3 regions of the Micromonospora sp. NPDC053740 genome follow, and region 3 is predicted to be linked to each of the others. Evidence: riboswitches for the same ligand, from Rfam matches in the RefSeq annotation. Region 3 holds a riboswitch; each other region holds the start of a gene.
What was found. A riboswitch is a leader RNA that binds a small molecule or an ion and turns the genes downstream of it on or off. The one in region 3 is predicted to bind S-adenosylmethionine.
Positions count from the first base shown of each region.

Region 1: another riboswitch for S-adenosylmethionine. It lies ahead of AB0K35_RS07450 (aminotransferase class V-fold PLP-dependent enzyme); the one in region 3 lies ahead of AB0K35_RS17665 (ABC transporter substrate-binding protein).
Region 2: another riboswitch for S-adenosylmethionine. It lies ahead of thrC (threonine synthase); the one in region 3 lies ahead of AB0K35_RS17665 (ABC transporter substrate-binding protein).

Region 1 is NZ_JBFASO010000002.1:602,099-607,464, forward strand. Features, by position in the region: gene AB0K35_RS07430 (AI-2E family transporter) at 1-890, opposite strand, end outside; gene AB0K35_RS07435 (co-chaperone GroES) at 996-1,334, shown strand; gene AB0K35_RS07440 (hypothetical protein) at 1,428-1,595, shown strand; gene AB0K35_RS07445 (PrsW family intramembrane metalloprotease) at 1,629-3,119, opposite strand; SAM riboswitch class IV at 3,143-3,263, shown strand; gene AB0K35_RS07450 (aminotransferase class V-fold PLP-dependent enzyme) at 3,310-4,569, shown strand; gene AB0K35_RS07455 (FUSC family protein) at 4,593-5,366, opposite strand, start outside.
Region 2 is NZ_JBFASO010000002.1:623,364-628,729, forward strand. Features, by position in the region: gene paaN (phenylacetic acid degradation protein PaaN) at 1-33, opposite strand, end outside; gene AB0K35_RS07525 (GNAT family N-acetyltransferase) at 184-1,203, opposite strand; gene thrC (threonine synthase) at 1,458-2,744, opposite strand; SAM riboswitch class I at 2,755-2,890, opposite strand; gene AB0K35_RS07535 (DMT family transporter) at 2,958-3,920, opposite strand; gene AB0K35_RS07540 (metalloregulator ArsR/SmtB family transcription factor) at 4,012-4,317, shown strand; gene AB0K35_RS07545 (DoxX family protein) at 4,538-4,993, opposite strand; gene AB0K35_RS07550 (DUF4232 domain-containing protein) at 5,263-5,366, shown strand, end outside.
Region 3 is NZ_JBFASO010000006.1:107,217-112,582, reverse strand. Features, by position in the region: gene AB0K35_RS17670 (amino acid transporter) at 129-2,069, shown strand; SAM riboswitch class IV at 2,156-2,267, shown strand; gene AB0K35_RS17665 (ABC transporter substrate-binding protein) at 2,540-3,448, shown strand; gene AB0K35_RS17660 (amino acid ABC transporter permease) at 3,485-4,261, shown strand; gene AB0K35_RS17655 (amino acid ABC transporter ATP-binding protein) at 4,258-5,001, shown strand; gene AB0K35_RS17650 (Na+/H+ antiporter) at 5,010-5,366, opposite strand, start outside.

The sequences.
Region 1 (5,366 bases), on a different contig from region 3:
TGCCAGGAGGCGCGGCCCGCGTCGTCGACCTTCCAGCGGGCGGCCACCGGCAGCAGCCGGACCAGGAAGCGCCAGATCCGGTTGCCGTCGCGCAGGAAGAAGAACGTCGCGAAGAGCACCAGCAGCGTGCCGGTCAGCACCTCGGCCAGGGTCGCGGCGGTGCTCAGCGCGCCGCTGGTGAACCTTGAGGTGTTGTTGTTGATCCAGGCCTGCGCCTCGTCGATGTACCTGTCGAGTTGGGTGTCGGAGAGATGCAGCGGGCCCGTCTTCAGCCAGTTCTGGATCTGCCGGACGCCCTCCGACGACTTCTCGCTCAGCTCCGGTACGCCGCGAATGAACTCGTTGACCACAAGCGTCAGCGTGCCGATCACCGCTGCCAGACCGCCGACAAGCACCACCGCCGTCGCCAGCGACCGGGGGAACCGGATCCGCAGCAACCAGCCCACCGCCGGGGCGAGCAGGGCGGAGAGCAGCAGCGCGATAGCCAGCGGAATGATCACGATCTTGACCGTGCCGACGATCCGCAGCAGCGCCCAGGCCACCACGCCGATCACGATCAGTCTCCAACACCACGCGGCGGCGATCCGCAGCCCGTGCGGGACGTCGGCGTCGTCCCGGCTGGAGGTGGAGCTGTGCAGGTCCACCGGAGGTTCCGCGCCGTAGACAGTGGCGCTCGCCGGCGCGGTCGGCCCCGGCACGGCCGGCGACGCCACCCGGGCCGCCTCCGACGTGTCGTTCAACGCATCACTGGAGACGCCCTCGTCGGCGCGCGCCGACGCCTGTCGTGACTGGTAGGCGCGGCGAAGCCGCCCGCGTACCCGCTCGAAGCGGCTCAAGCGCACCTCCTGGCAGAAAACCCGGCCCGCCGACGGCGACAGGTCGGACAGCATACGTCCGTTCCCGACACCGTAGGGCGGTTCCGCCACACAATGCCCCGACCACCTCCGGCGTAACCACCGGCCGGGCACCATCGGCCACACGGTAGCGTCTGCGACGTGACCGCCGACAACGATCTCGACGCCGGCCTGCCGATCCGCCTGCTGCACGACCGCGTGCTGGTGCGGATGGAGGGCAGCGAGGGCGAACGCCGCTCCACCGCTGGCATCGTCATCCCGGCGACCGCCGCCGTCGGCAAGCGCCTCGCCTGGGCCACAGCGGTAGGCGTGGGGCCGAACGTCCGCGCCATCGTCTCCGGCGACCGGGTGCTCTTCGACCCGGACGAGCGCTCCGAGGTCGAGTTGCACGGCCGCGGTTACGTGCTGCTGCGGGAGCGGGACGTACACGCCGTGGCCGCCGAGCGGATCGAGAACGACTCGACCGGCCTCTACCTCTGACGCACCTCCCCCGGCCACCAGGCCCCGTCGCGCACCGTTTGCCCAGCCGCACGACGGGAAGCCATCCGGCGACCGTGGCCCTGGGGAGGGACGATGCCGGTATTCGTGAAGAAGCTGTTGACCTGGGGCAGTGTCGCGTTCCTGATCTACTTCATGGCCTTTCGGCCGGACGGCGCCGCGCAGATGTTCCGGGCGGTCGGGGCCGCGCTGATCGCGATGTTCCAGGGCCTCGGTGACTTCCTCACCTCGCTGATGACCTGAGCCGCACTCCTGGTCAGCCGTCAGCCGTAGCTCTCACTGGTGCGTCGGCGGCCAGGGCGACGCCGGGCGCAGGGCGGGCCAGCCGGGCGGGGCGTACCCCACCGGAGCCGGGGCGGGAGCCAGCACCACCGGGATCGGCACCACCGGCTCGTCCGGCGCGTCCACCGCGCGCTGCGTGCCGTCCGGGAAGCGCAGGTGGTAGCGGCTGCCGTCCCAGACCCCCGCCGGGGCCTGCGGGTCCCGACCCACGAAGAACGACCGGTAATGGGTGATCGCCTCCAGCAGCTCCCGCTCCTCCCGGGCGGTCCGCTCCTGGTCGGCGGGTTTGCGGTCCAGGCCACGCAGCGCCCCGTCGCGCAGCAGGGCCAGCCGGGTCGCGGCGGACTGGTAACCCCGCATCGCCCGCACCCCGGCGTCGCCGGCCACCCGCCGCGCCCAACTGCGGGCGGCGTGCCGTCGGCCGAGACTGCTCAGGGCTGCCACCTCGGGCGGGCTGAGCCAGCCGGCGCGTACGTAGTCGGGCAGGACCCGCTCGGTGAGCCGCCCCTCCCAGGCGCGCAGCCACAGCGCCAGCCCCACGGTGCCGAAGAAGACCGGCACCATGAGCCCCAGGAAGCCGTACAGCATGATCATGGCTTCGCCGGTGGCCTGGGTCAGCGTGGGCAGCAGGTTCCACGTGCCGTGCAGCATCATCGCCAGCAGCAGACCGGCGATCGGGGCGAGCACCCGGATGCGCCGGTCCGCCGTCCGGGAGGCGATACCCAACCCCACACCGGTCATCGAGGTGAAAAGGGGATGGGCGAACCCGAACAGCAGGATCCGCAGAATGAAGATCGCGATGACCTGCTGGATGCCGGTGGCCGGGCCGTACCGGTCGGCGCCGGCCGCGTACCCCAACCCGCCCAGGTAGAGGATGTTCTCCACCATCGCGAAACCGACCGCGGAGAGCCCGCAGTAGACCAGGCCGTCGGTGATACCGGACCACTCGCGGCGGCGGAACACCAGCAGCAGGATCGGGCCCAGCGCCTTGGTCAGCTCCTCGATGAACGGTGCCACCAGCACCCCGGTGAGCGCGGAGGGCAGACCCCAGTCGGCGAAGCGATTGGCCGCGAAGTCGTTGACCGTGAGCGAGGCGGCGGTGGAGACGAACGCCCCCCAGGCGAAGCAGAAGATCAGATACTTCAACGGCTCCGGTTCGTACCGGTCCAGCCAGAGGAAGCAGGCGACCAGCACCGGCACCGGCAGGATGGCGGCGAGCACCCCGACCAGCAGGGCCTGCACACCGAGCGACTGGCCGAGCGTGAAGACCATGAAGACCGCGCACGCCGCGATCAACAGCACCACCCCGGCCAGCGCCAGGAACCGCCGCCAGCCCAGTCGGCGCAGCGGCATCCGGGGCGTCTCACCCATGGGCGGGACGGCTGGCGCAGGCGGGTCGGCGGGCGACGGCGGCAGCGGTGAACCGGGCGGGGTGTCGGCCATGCGGTCAGCGTAGCCATCCGCCGCCGGCTGGTTCGGTCGCATCGGTAGCAGCTATGCTGCCGGCAGGTCACGAGCGCCAGCGTCAAGCCCCGGCTTGCTGGCCGGCAACCCTCGTCGAGTTCGCGGTGGGGTGCCCCGGGTGATGACCGGGCCCAGCCCGATCGGTGTGCTGGGCAAGCGCGGACCCCGTCCCGATGTCACACCCGGGGTCCCTGACCCCGGAGGTTCCGGCGTGTCCGTCACACTCGTCTCCTCGCTGCCCACCGTGCCGTCGGTGCCGTCCGCGCCGCTCGACGTCCTCGGCGTGCCCGGCGAGATCAACCTGGACTACGCGGCCAGTGCGCCGTGCGCGCGGGCCGCCGCCGACGCGGTGGCCGAGCTGCTGCCCTGGTACGCCAGCGTGCATCGCGGAGCGGGAGCGCTGTCGCGGCGTTGCACCCTCGCGTACGAGCAGGCAAGGCAGACGATCGGCGACCACTTCGGCGCTCGCGCCGACGATCATGTGATCTTCACCCGCAACACCACCGACGCGCTCAACCTGCTGGCGCGGGCCGTGCCGGCCGGCACCACTGTTGTCACGTTCGCCTCCGAACACCATGCCAACCTGCTGCCCTGGCCGCGCGGGTCGGTGCGGCTGCCGGTGCCCAGCGACAGCGACGGGGCGGTACGCGATCTCGCCGCCGCCCTCACCGAGCTGCGCCGGGGCAGCAGCCCGGCGTTGCCGGTGCTGGTGGCGGTGACCGGTGCGAGCAACGTGACAGGTGAGCGGTGGCCGGTCGCCGAACTGGCGCGGGTGGCCCACCGGCACGGTGCCCGGATCGTGCTCGACGCCGCGCAGCTCGCCCCGCACGCCCCGGTCGACCTGCTCGCGCTCGACGTCGACTACCTGGCCGTGTCCGGCCACAAGCTGTACGCGCCGTTCGGCGCGGGCGTGCTGATCGGTCGGGCCGACTGGCTGGACGCCGCCCCGCCCTACCTGGCCGGTGGCGGGGCCACCAGCCACGTCGGGCCGGCCACCCACGACGTGACCTGGGCGACCGGCCCGGCCCGCCACGAGGGCGGCACCCCGAACCTGCTCGGAGCGGTTGCGCTGGCGGCGGTGTGCAGGGCGCTCGACGAGGCGGACCAGGGCGCGCTGGCCGCCCACGAGCAGGCCCTGCTGACCCGGCTACGGGCCGGCCTCGCCGCCCTGCCGCACGTCGTCGAGCTGCGCACCTTCGGCCCGGACGCCCCCCGGGTCGGCATCGTCTCGTTCGTGGTCGCCGGCCGGGACTCCACCGAGGTGGCCACGCGGCTGGCCGCCGAGCACCACATCGGCGTACGGGACGGGTTGTTCTGCGCCCACCCGCTGGCCCGGCGTCTGCTCGGCGAGGCGGCGGGTCGTACCGGCCGTCGGGACCTGCCGCCCACCGCGCTGCGTGCCAGCATCGGGCTGGGCAGCACCGCCGCTCAGGTGGACCGGTTGCTCGCGGCCCTGGCCGAGTTGGGCTGAGGCCGCGCGGCGATGGTCGCCGCTCAGCCGACCGGCGGGGCGGTGGGTGGCTTCGGTGCCTCGCCGGGCTCGGCGGGCTCACCGACCGGGCGCTCCTGCTCACCGAAGGCGGTGCGGATCCACCGGTTAGCCTCCTCCTGCTCGATCCCGGAGGCGACCAGCAGATCGCTCGCTGTGGTGCGGATCTGGGCGATCACCACGCTGCCGGAGAAGCCCACCCCGTCGCCGTACGCCCGGCCGGCCTCGCTGACCGCCCGCAGCGACCGTTCCCGGGCCTTCTCCGGCTCCTCACCGGCGGCGAACTCGTGCTTGAGCAGCCGGACCGACTCGGCGAGGTGACCGATCGCGTCCGGCATCGGATCGGGCACCGGTTCCTCGTCCTCGACCAACGTGACGGACCGGCGGATCAGCGTGCCGCTGTTGCGCATCGCCCGGTCGATCGGGTCGGCCGCCTCGGCGTAGTGGGTCAGTTCGTCGCGGCGGTGCCAGCGAGCCGGCGAGAGGGTGGCCGTCTCCTTCGCTCCCTCGATGGCCTCGCCCAACGTGGCCAACTCCTCCTTGTTGTTGCGCAGCCTCTCCAGTGCGCCCTGGATGGTGGCGCGGTCCCGGTTGCGCAGCCCGTCGGCTGTGGCGTCGAGCTGGGCGGCGAGCAGGTCCAGGGCGGGGCGGGCGGCCCGGTTGATCACTCGGAGCGGGTTCAGTGGCAGCAACACAGCCGTGACCAGCAGCGCGATCCCACCGCCGAGGAACGCGTCGACGAAGCGGGGGATCTCCAGGTTCTGGGTCGACGGGCTCAG
Region 2 (5,366 bases), on a different contig from region 3:
CCTGTCGTACAGGGGATGCGGGGTCTCCGTCATGCCCGCCATCATGCCTGAGTCAGGTCCGCGAGCAGTAGCGCGAATGCCCGGCAGCGACGCATGCCTGAGTCAGGTCCACGAGCAGTAGCGCGAATGCCCGGCAGCGACGCATGCCTGAGTCAGGTCCACGAGCAGTAGCGCCGATCCCGGTCAGAGGGTGAGCTGCCAGTCGGTCCAGGAGTCCACCGGGCGGAAGCCGAGCTGTTCGTTGATCGCCACCATGTAGCTGTTGCTGGCCGCGTTGAAGGTGTCGATCACCCGTACCGCCGGCTCGTGGGTGAGCAGGTGGTGCAGGTTCTCCGCCTTGGCGATGAGGCCGAGCCGGTGCCCACGGTGGGCCGGGTCGACGATGGTGATCTGCTGGAACGCGTGCCAGTCGACGGTGGCGCCCAGGTCCAGCAGCGTCCAGGCGACCAGCCGGCCGGACGCCTCGTGCCGCATCCCGAGGTGGTAGCGCCGCCGGCCCCGGGCGTCCAGTGCCCGTTCGTTGCCGCGGATGCGCTCGGCGTCCACCTGCTCCGGCTCCCACTGCACGTCGCCCATTGGCGCGTCCATGAGCAACCGGCCGTCCAGGTAGGCGATGTCCGCCACGTACTCCTGCGGGGTGGAGCCCTGCCAGCAGACCGAGTGATAGCCCTCGGCTCGCGGTTGGGCCTCGGCGAGCGCCGCGCGCAGGGCGGCCCGGTCGATCTCGCCGACGTCGAGCCGGCGACGCACCTCGGTGAGTGCGGGCTGGGCGCCTGTCGCGGCGGCGAACGCGTCACCGGCCACACTTCGGGGCGGCCCGTCGGGCAGCGCGGAGACGGCCATCGCCACCACCCGCTTGCGGCCGTGCTCGCGGAGCAGGCGCAGCCCGTACTCGTGCAGGGCCCGGCCGACGCCCCGGCGCCGCAGCTGCGGATGCACCTGCAGCTCGGCGGTGGCGTTGTCGGTGTTGTCGAGCTGCGGCAGGTCCAGTTGAAGGTAGCCGGCCGGGACGCCATCCAGTCGGGCCAGCGCCCAGAGCGACAGGGTGCCGGGCATCGGAGTGTGGAACAGCGCGTCGAAGCGGCGCCGGCAGAAGGGCGGGAAGTCCGGGAGATCGGCGTCGTTGGCCGCCGACCCGATCCGGTACGCCTCGTCGACGGAGGCCCGGTCGGCGCCGTCGAACGACGCGATGGTGATGCTCATGCCGGTGAGCGTGCACGGTACAAAAGCGATCGGGCCAGCGAATTACTCGCTGGCCCGATCGAACGTTGGTCGGGAGGGACACTCGCACAACGCCTCCGGCGTTGGGTCGCAAGAACTTCAAAAGTCTTCGGCGAAATGCCCTCCCGCACGGAGCATCTTGCGCCGTCCGGTTCCTGCCGTCAAGTCCGTAGCGGCGGGTTTTCCACACTCACAGCGAAAACCCAGTTACCGACTGATCCACTTGGCCGCCCGGGTCAGCCGAGGAGACCGGCGTCGCGAGCGGCGCGCAGCGAGGGCTTGATGTGGTGGGTCGGGCCGACCTGGCCGGCCACCGCGTCGATGGTCTTCAGGCCCTCGCCGGTGTTGAACACGACGGTCTCGGCCGTCGGGTCGAGCCGACCGGACTCGACCAGCTTGCGCAGCACGGCCACCGTGACCCCACCCGCGGTTTCGGCGAAGACCCCTGTGGTGCGGGCCAGATCGCGGATGCCGGCGCGGATCTCGTCGTCGTCGACGTACTCCATCCACCCGCCGGTGCGGCGGACCGCTTCCAGGGCGTAGAGGCCGGCCGCCGGGTCGCCGATGTTCAGCGACTTGGCGATGCCGGTGGGCTTGACCGGGACGATCGTGTCGGTCTCGGCGTGCAGGGCGACGGCGATCGGGTTGCAGCCGGCGGACTGCGCGCCGAAGACCTTCCAGCCGTCGGCGGGCGCCTCGACCAGGCCGATCTCCACCAGCTCGGAGAACGCCTTGTCAATCTTGGTGAGCAGCTCGCCGCTGGCCATCGGGATGACCACCTGCGCCGGGATCCGCCAGCCGAGCTGCTCGGCCACCTCGTAGCCGAGGGTCTTGGAGCCCTCCGCGTAGTACGGCCGGACGTTCACGTTGACGAACGCGGTGTCCTCGAATTCGTCGGTCTCCACCAGTTCACCGCAGAGCCTGTTGACGTCGTCGTACGAGCCGTCGATCGCGACCAGTTCGCCGCCGTAGACGGCGGTGGTGATGACCTTGCCCTGCTCCAGGTCACTGGGGATGAAGACCACCGAGGGCGCCCCGGCGCGGGCCGCGTGGGCGGCCACCGAGTTGGCCAGGTTGCCGGTCGACGCGCAGGCGAACCGGGTGAACCCGAGCGCCTTGGCGGCGGTGAGCGCCACCGAGACGACCCGGTCCTTGAACGAGTGGGTGGGGTTGGCGCTGTCGTCCTTGACCCAGAGCGGCGCGGTGATGCCCAGCTCGGCGGCGAGGTGCGGGGCCGCCACCAGCGGAGTCAGCCCCGGGTCGAGGGTGACCCGGCTGGCCGGGTCCTGACCGGCGGGGAGCAGGGCGGCGTACCGCCAGATGTTGTTCGGGCCGGCCTCGATCTGCTCGCGGGTGACGGTGGCCAGCGCGGCCGTGTCGTAGTCGACTTCCAGCGGGCCGAAACACTCGTAACAGGCGTGCTGGGCGACGAGCGGGTAGCGGGCCGAGCAGGCACGGCAGACCAGGGCGCGGGCGGGGCTGGCGGCGGTGTCGATGCCGGAGGTGACGAGCGTCGACGTCATGTCGAGAGTCCTCTCATCTTTCCCCGCATCGCACGGTGCGGCGGGGACGGAATTGGCACCTGCCCCGCGGGTCGCTCAGCGGTGAGCGCGCGGGGTGGTTGCCGGGGCGTCGTCGGGCCGTATCCCTCAGCCCCTCTGGATGAGGTATTCAGTTGTGGGGTCGAGTCTAGGCAAAGCTGGGCGCGGCCTCCAGGGCAGATCCCAGGAAGTGGGTCAGCGGCCGCTCACGGCCACGGGGTCGGTAACCGCGATCGGGTCCGTCACAGCTGTCGGTCGGGGCAGCGGCGTGGTCCGGGGCCGGGCAGCGAGGTTCGCGGCGATCAGGGCGGCGATCGTGATGGCAGCCCCGACCAGTTCGACGGGCTCGGGGCGGTAGCCGCGGGCGATCTGCACAGCGAAGGTGGTCACCGGGACCAGGTTCATGAACAGCGCCGCGTTGGCGGCGCCGAGTCGCTGTACGCCGGTGTTCCAGGCCAGGACCGCGATCACCGCGCCCACCAGCACGGCGTACGCCAACTGCGGGGCGACCGCCGCGAGGTCGGCGGCGGCCGGCGCGTGTTGCCAGCCGACGGCGTCGGCGCCGATGCTCAGGACGAGCATGGCGGCGGTGCCAGCGAGCGCGGTGAGGGTGGTGAAGCGCAGCGGGGACCATTCGCCGAACCGGCTGGCACCGTGGGTGTAGATGCCCCAGCCCAGCACCGCGCCGACCATCATCAGCCCGCCGAGCCCGAACTGGCCGAGCCCGGCCAGGCTGCCGCGGGTGATCACCAGTCCGACTCCGAGGAGCGCCACCAGGGAGAGGGCCAGCAGCAGCGGCTTCGGGCGTACGCCGTCGCGGGCCCAGCGCACGAGTTGGGTGATCACCGGCGTGGTGGCCACGAAGAGCGAGATCTGCTGCGGGGCTGCGTGTTCGAGCGCCAGGTTGGTGAGCAGGTTGAAGCCCGCGAAGCCGACCACTCCGAGCACCACCACCTCCAGCGCCCGACCTCCGTGCCGAAACGCGCCGGCACCCTCGCGGAGCAACAGGATGGCGACCAGGACGACGGCGGCCAGCAGGTAGCGCGCTGTGGTCAGGTTGAGCGGGTCGACCCGGTTGAGCGCGCTGGCCAGGATCGGGAACATCACGCCCCAACCGAGCACGGCGACCAGTGGGTACGCGGTGGCGCGGGATCGCATCAGCAACTCCAATGTTCGAGTATCGTCGAACCAACGGCACCGACATTAGGGTGTTGTTCGATCATTGTCGAACAAGGGTTACACTGGTCACATGGAGCCGCACGAACCCGACCTGACCGCTGTCCCGGTGACCAACGTGCTTGCCGCACTCGCCGACGACGTGCGGCTGCAGATCGTCCGGGCGCTCGCCGAGGGCGGCGAGGCCGCCTGCGGCAGCTTCGACTTCGGCGTCTCCAAGGCGACCCGCAGTCACCACCTCAAGGTGCTGCGCGAGGCGGGCCTGACCCGGACCCGGGCCGCCGGCACCAGTCGACTGGTCCGGCTCCGCAGGGACGAGCTGGACAAGCTCTACCCCGGCCTGCTGGACGCGGTCCTCACCCACCGCCCGCCGGCCTGACCCTTTCGCTTCGGCCCTTACGCCGCGTCGCCGCCGGTCACGGCCGCGGGGCGGGTGAGACCTGCCACTCGCGCACGCTGTGGAGCTGAATCGTTTACGACATCAGCGCAGCGCCGGGAGCCGGCGCGCGGCCCTCGCGGAGCACTGCGGGGGGCGATTTCTGGCCGGCGCGTCGCCGGGGCCGCCTCGTCGAGGCCCCGGCGACGCGGTACGGGTGCGGTCAGACGACGATCGAGCTGCTTTCGGCCATCGACGCCACCGGCGCGGACTGAATGTCGCGGCGACGCGCGAGCAGCGTGTCGAGCGCCCAGGCACCCGGACCGAGAGCCGCGACCAGCAGGAACGCCCAGCAGAAGAGCGCTGCCCGCTCGCCTCCGTTGTGCAGCGGCAGCAGAGCGTCCGGCTGATGCACAACGAAGTAGGCGTACGCCATCGAGCCGGAGGCGAGCAGCGCGGCGGGTCTGGTGAAGAACCCGACCAGCACCAGTACGCCGCAGACCAGTTGAATCAAGGCAGCCCACCAGCCCGGCCAGGTGCCGAGCGGTACCGCCTTACCAGTCATCGGGTTGCCGCCGAACAACCCGAACACCGAGGACAGTCCGTGCAACGTGAACAGCAGGCCGATCACGATGCGGAACAGGGACAGGGTCGGCCCGCCGAGCCGAGAGACGTTCATGGCACCTCCATCGAGGAGAGTGAATGGGTCCCATCGATCCTGGGGCACGTGGGCATCGAAAATCATAAGTTCCTTGCTGGTGGGAAAATCCCTCCTGAAAACGGTGTGAACCAGGGCTGCCCGCACCCCTCCCCCGTGATGTCGCAAACGATTCAGCTCCAAAGGGATACCGGGAGGGGTTCCGCACCAGTTCGTGTGGCGGCGCAGAGAGAGCCGGCGAGGCCGGGGCTGGGCGGTGGTGTGTTGCGCAGGTGGGCGAGGATCAACAGATGATCTCCCGCGACACGGCAGCACAGCGACGCATCACAGCGACTGTCGCGATGGCTCTCGTGCTTGCCGGCTGCACCCGCGACCATCGCGGCCAGTCCGGAGA
Region 3 (5,366 bases):
GCTTCCCCAGTGTCCTGGGCCCTGAAACCCGCAGTGGCGTCGGCTGGGTTCCGCACACCGGCGGACGGGGCCGGCCCGGCGGGCGGATACTCACGGTGACCGGGGTTGGGATGACGGGGGACGCGCCGGTGACTGTCGACAGACGCGCCGGCCGGTTGCGGGGGTGGCTGCTCGACGCCGGCTCGGACCAGGCCGTGCAGCACCCGGGGCCGCACGGGCGCCCGCCGGAGCACCGGCACCACCCGTGGTGGAAGGTGATGTGCCTGACCGGCGTCGACTACTTCTCCACGCTGGGTTACCAGCCGGGCATCGCGGCGCTGGCCGCCGGGGCGCTCTCACCGGTGGCGACGGTGGTGCTGGTGCTGGTGACCCTGCTGGGGGCGCTGCCGGTCTACCGGCGGGTGGCGGTGGAGAGCCCGCACGGTGAGGGCTCCATCGCGATGCTGGTACGCCTGCTGAGCTACTGGCCGGGCAAGTTGCTGGTGCTGGTGCTGCTCGGTTTCGCGGCCACCGACTTCATCATCACCATCACCCTCTCGGCCGCCGACGCGACGGCGCACATCGACGAGAACCCGTTCTGGCCGAGCGGGCTCAAGGGTCACGAGGTGCTGGTCACGCTGCTGCTGCTGTCGCTGCTGGGCACGGTGTTCCTCAAGGGATTCGCCGAGGCCATCGGGATCGCCGTCGTGCTGGTCGCGGTCTACCTGACGCTGAACGCCGTGGTGGTGGCCGACGCGCTGTGGCGGGTGGTGACGCACCCGAGCGCGGTAGGTGACTGGACCACCGCGCTGACCACCGGGCACGGCGATCCGTGGCTGGTGGTCGGGTTGTCGCTGCTGGTCTTTCCGAAGCTGGCGTTGGGTCTGTCCGGCTTCGAGACCGGGGTGGCGGTCATGCCGAGCGTACGGGGTGACCCGCAGGACTCGGAGGCCCAACCGCTGGGCCGGATCCGTGGCGCCCGCCGGCTGCTCACCACCGCGGCGGTGATTATGAGCGTCTTCCTGATCACCAGCAGTGTGACGACCACAGTGCTCATTCCGCCGGAGGCCTTCCAGCCGGGCGGGCCGGCGAACGGGCGCGCGCTGGCCTACCTGGCGCACGCCCACCTCGGCGAGGTGTTCGGCACCATCTACGACCTGTCCACCATCGGAATTCTCTGGTTCGCCGGGGCATCCGCGATGGCTGGTCTGCTCAACCTCGTGCCGCGCTACCTGCCCCGTTACGGCATGGCGCCGACCTGGGCGCGAGCCGTCCGGCCGCTGGTGCTGGTCTTCACCGCCGTGGCGTTCCTGATCACGATCATCTTCGAGGCCAGCGTGGACGCGCAGGGCGGCGCGTACGCCACCGGGGTCCTGGTGTTGATCACCTCGGCCGCGACGGCGGTGACGCTCGCGGCGCTCCGGCAGCGTCAGCGCGGCCGCACCATCGCGTTCGGGGTCATCGCGGTGATTTTCGTCTACACCACGCTGGCGAACGTGGTGGAGCGCCCGAGCGGCGTCAAGATCGCGGGCTGTTTCATCGGCGGGATCATCCTGGTGTCGGCGCTGTCCCGGCTGAGGCGGGCCTACGAGCTGCGCGTCGACCACGTTGAGCTGGACCACGCCGCGGCCCGGATGATCGACGAGCGCGCCGGACGGCGGATCCGCCTCATCGCGCACGAACCCGACCGGCGCGACGAGGCGGAGTACCACGCGAAGCTGGCGCAGACCATGGCGGACAACGACTTTCCCGACGACAGCGACGTCATCTTCGTCGAGGTCACTGTCACCGACCCGTCCGACTTCGAGACCGAGCTGCTGGTCCGCGGCAGCGTGGTCGACGGCCGCTTCCCGGTGCTCAGCCTGGCCAGCTCGTCGGTGCCCACCGCGCTCGCCGCCCTGCTGCTGGAGATCCGTGACCGCAGCCGTCGCCGCCCCCACATCTACTTCGAGTGGTCCGAGGGCGGCCCAACCCGCAACTTCCTGCGCTACCTGGCGTTCGGACAGGGCGCCATCGCCTCGGTGACCCGGGAGATCCTGCGCCGCCAGGAGCCCGACCCGCACCGTCGACCGCACGTGCACGCCGGCTGACCTGCGAGTCGACAGCCCGTCGCGCACAGTGAGCGTGGTCATACCGACTGGACGATCCACCCGTTCGTGCTGCTAGCCTCGGCGCAGGTCATGAGCGCCAGCGCGAAGCCCCGGCTCGCTGGCCGGCAACCCTCCTCCGCGGTGGGGTGCCCCGGGTGAAGACCAGGCACCGGCAGGACGTCGGTGCAAGCGTGGCCTGGCACCCAGGTCAGCACAGACCCGGGAGAACCATGCGCATCCTCAGCACCGCCCCACCGACCGACGCCGCGGACTCCCGCACCGGTCGACCCTCGCCCGCACTGATCCGGCGGCGGCACGTGGACATGATGCGAATGTGCAGCGCCGCCTGTCGTCGCGGCACCGCGCTCTAGCACCCCCTTCCCCAGCTCGTTTCCCACCGGTACGCCCATCGGGCGTGCCGTCGGTGGCGCACGTCGATACGCGCCCAGACACCACATTCGGAGACACCAGTGCGATTCCTTCCTGCCCTGACCCGTGCCGCCGCCCTGGGCGCGGCCACGATCCTGGCCGCCACCACCCTCACCGCCTGCGGCGACGACAGCTCGTCCGACGCCACCGCCAACCCGTACCGCCTGGCCCAGGCGGGTGTGCTGCGCGCCGGAACGCTTACCGACGCCCCGCCGAACGTGTACCTCAAGGACGGCAGGTTCACCGGCTTCGACAACGACCTGCTGACCGCCGTGGCCGGCAAGCTCGGCCTCACCGTCGAGTTCGTCGGCACCGACTTCTCCGCGCTGCTCAGCCAGGTGAACAACCGCAAGTTCGACGTGGGCAGCTCCTCGATCACCATCACCGAGGCCCGCAAGAAGACAGTCGACTTCGGCAACGGCTACGACTTCGGCTACTTCGGCCTGGACGTCCCGGCCGGCTCGCCGATCACCGGCTTCGACCAGCTCACCGGCAAGCGGGTCGTGGTGGTGCAGGGCACCGTCCAGGACGACTACGCCACCGGCAAGCAGCTCAACCCGGTGCGGGTGCCGGACTACAACGGTGCGATCAACCAGCTCAAGGCGGGCACCGCCGACGCCTGGATCGCCCCGGCGGAGATCGGCGAGAAGTCGGCCGCCGACAGCAACGGCAAGATCACCGTGGCGGCCAAGCAGCTCAGCCCGGCACCGACCGCGTACGCGGTGGCCAAGGGGAACGACAAGCTGCGCGAGGCGCTGAACAAGAGCCTCGACGAGGTCATCGCCGACGGCACCTGGAGCCGGTTGCAGGCGCAGTACTACCCGGGTCGGCCGATCCCGGCGGACTTCACACCGGGCAGCGGCACTGTGAACGCCCCGTCCGCGTCGGCCACGCCGTCGGTGTCGGCTGTGCCGACGGGGCCGTCGGCGTCCGCGTCGACCGCTTCCTGAACCGGTGACGAGCGAGCGGGGCGGTAGGAGCGACCGATGGATCCGTTGAGCACCCTGTGGGAGACCTTCTTCGACTGGGACGCAATGCGCGAGGCGCTGCCCGAGATGCTGACGGTCGGGTTGCCCAACACGCTGATCCTGGCGGTCTCCGCCGCCCTGCTCGGCTCGGTGCTGGGCCTGCTGCTGGCCGTGGCGGGCATCTCCCGCAGCCGCTGGTTGCGCTGGCCGGCGCGGGTCTACACCGACGTGTTCCGGGGGCTGCCGGCCGCGGCGACGATCCTGCTGATCGGCGTCGGGCTGGCCCCGCTGGGCATGCAGGTCTGGGGGCCGGATCCCTACCCGTTGGGCATCCTGGCGCTGTCGCTCATCGCCGCCGCGTACATCGGGGAGATCTTCCGCTCGGGCATCCAGTCGGTGGAGGCCGCCCAGTTGGAGGGCGCCCGGGCGCTCGGCTTCTCCTGGGCCGACTCGATGCGGCTGGTGATCATTCCGCAGGGCATCCGGCGGGTGTTGCCGGCCTGGGTGAACCAGCTCATCGCGCTGATCAAGGACTCCAGCCTGGTCTACTTCCTCGGCCTGGTGGCCAGCCAGCGGGAGCTGTTCCGGATCGGGCAGGACTACGCGGCCACCACCGGCAACGAGTCGGCACTGCTGCTGGCAGGGCTCTGCTACCTGGCGTTGACAGTCCCGCTGACGCACGTCGTCAACTGGATCGACAGACGGCTGCGCAACGGTCGGCCGGCCACCGTGTCGACCGAAGAGGACGACGACGACATCCCGTCGTACGCCGCGACGGAAGGAGATCGACGATGACCACCGCCACGACGACCTCGGTCAGCCTCGACGTACGCGACGTGCACCTCGCCTTCGGACCGAACCGGGTGCTGCGCGGCGTCGACCTCTCGGTGCCGCGGGGCGCGACGGCCTGCGTCATCGGGCCGTCCGGGTCGGGCAAGTCCACACTGCTGCGCACCATCAACCGACTGATCGAACCGGACCGGGGCGACGTGCTGCTGGACGGGCGCAGCGTGCTGGGCGACGACCCGGACGCGCTGCGGCAGCGGGTGGGCATGGTGTTCCAGCAGTTCAACCTCTTTCCGCACATGAGCGTGCTGCGCAACGTCACGCTGGCGCTACGCCGGCTGCGCAAGCTCGGTGCGGACGAGGCGGAGACCGTCGCCCGGGCCCAGTTGGAGCTGGTGGGGCTGGCCGGCAAGGCGAACTCCCGCCCTGCGCAGCTCTCCGGTGGTCAGCAGCAGCGGGTGGCGATCGCCCGCGCGCTGGCGCTGCGGCCCGAGGTGATGCTCTTCGACGAGGCCACCTCGGCGCTCGACCCGGAGTTGGTCAAGGGCGTCCTCGGGGTGATGGCCGACCTGTCCGCCGCCGGCATGACGATGGTGGTGGTGACCCACGAGATGGGCTTCGCCCGGCAGGTAGCCGACACCGTCGCCTTCATGGACCGGGGCGTGGTGCTGGAGGCCGGCCCACCCGAGGCGATCTTTGAGCGGGCCGAGCATCAGCGGCTTCGCCGGTTCCTCGACCAGGTGCTCTGAGCCCTCGGTCACTCGTTGGGTCCACGCCCCAGCAGCCGGATCTCCTCGTTGTCCAGCGCGGCCTGGAGTTCCTGGAGCACCAGGTCGTCGATCTCCCGGTTGTCGCGCAGTCGGGTGACCTCCCGCCTCTTGTGGGCGAGGACACCGAGGCGCAGTCGGCGTTCCAACCGGCGCTCCTCGGCGGTGTTCCCGCCGCTCTCGTTGAGGTCCTCCAGATGCCGCCGGTACTCGGCCTCCAGCCGACGCACCGAGTCATCCTGGGCACCGATCTCCGCCGCGACCCGTGGTAGGGCGGCCAGGCCCACCTCGGTGGCGCGCCGCCGAGCGTTGCGGGCCTCGTCGACGCGTTCCGGGTCGCCGCTGAG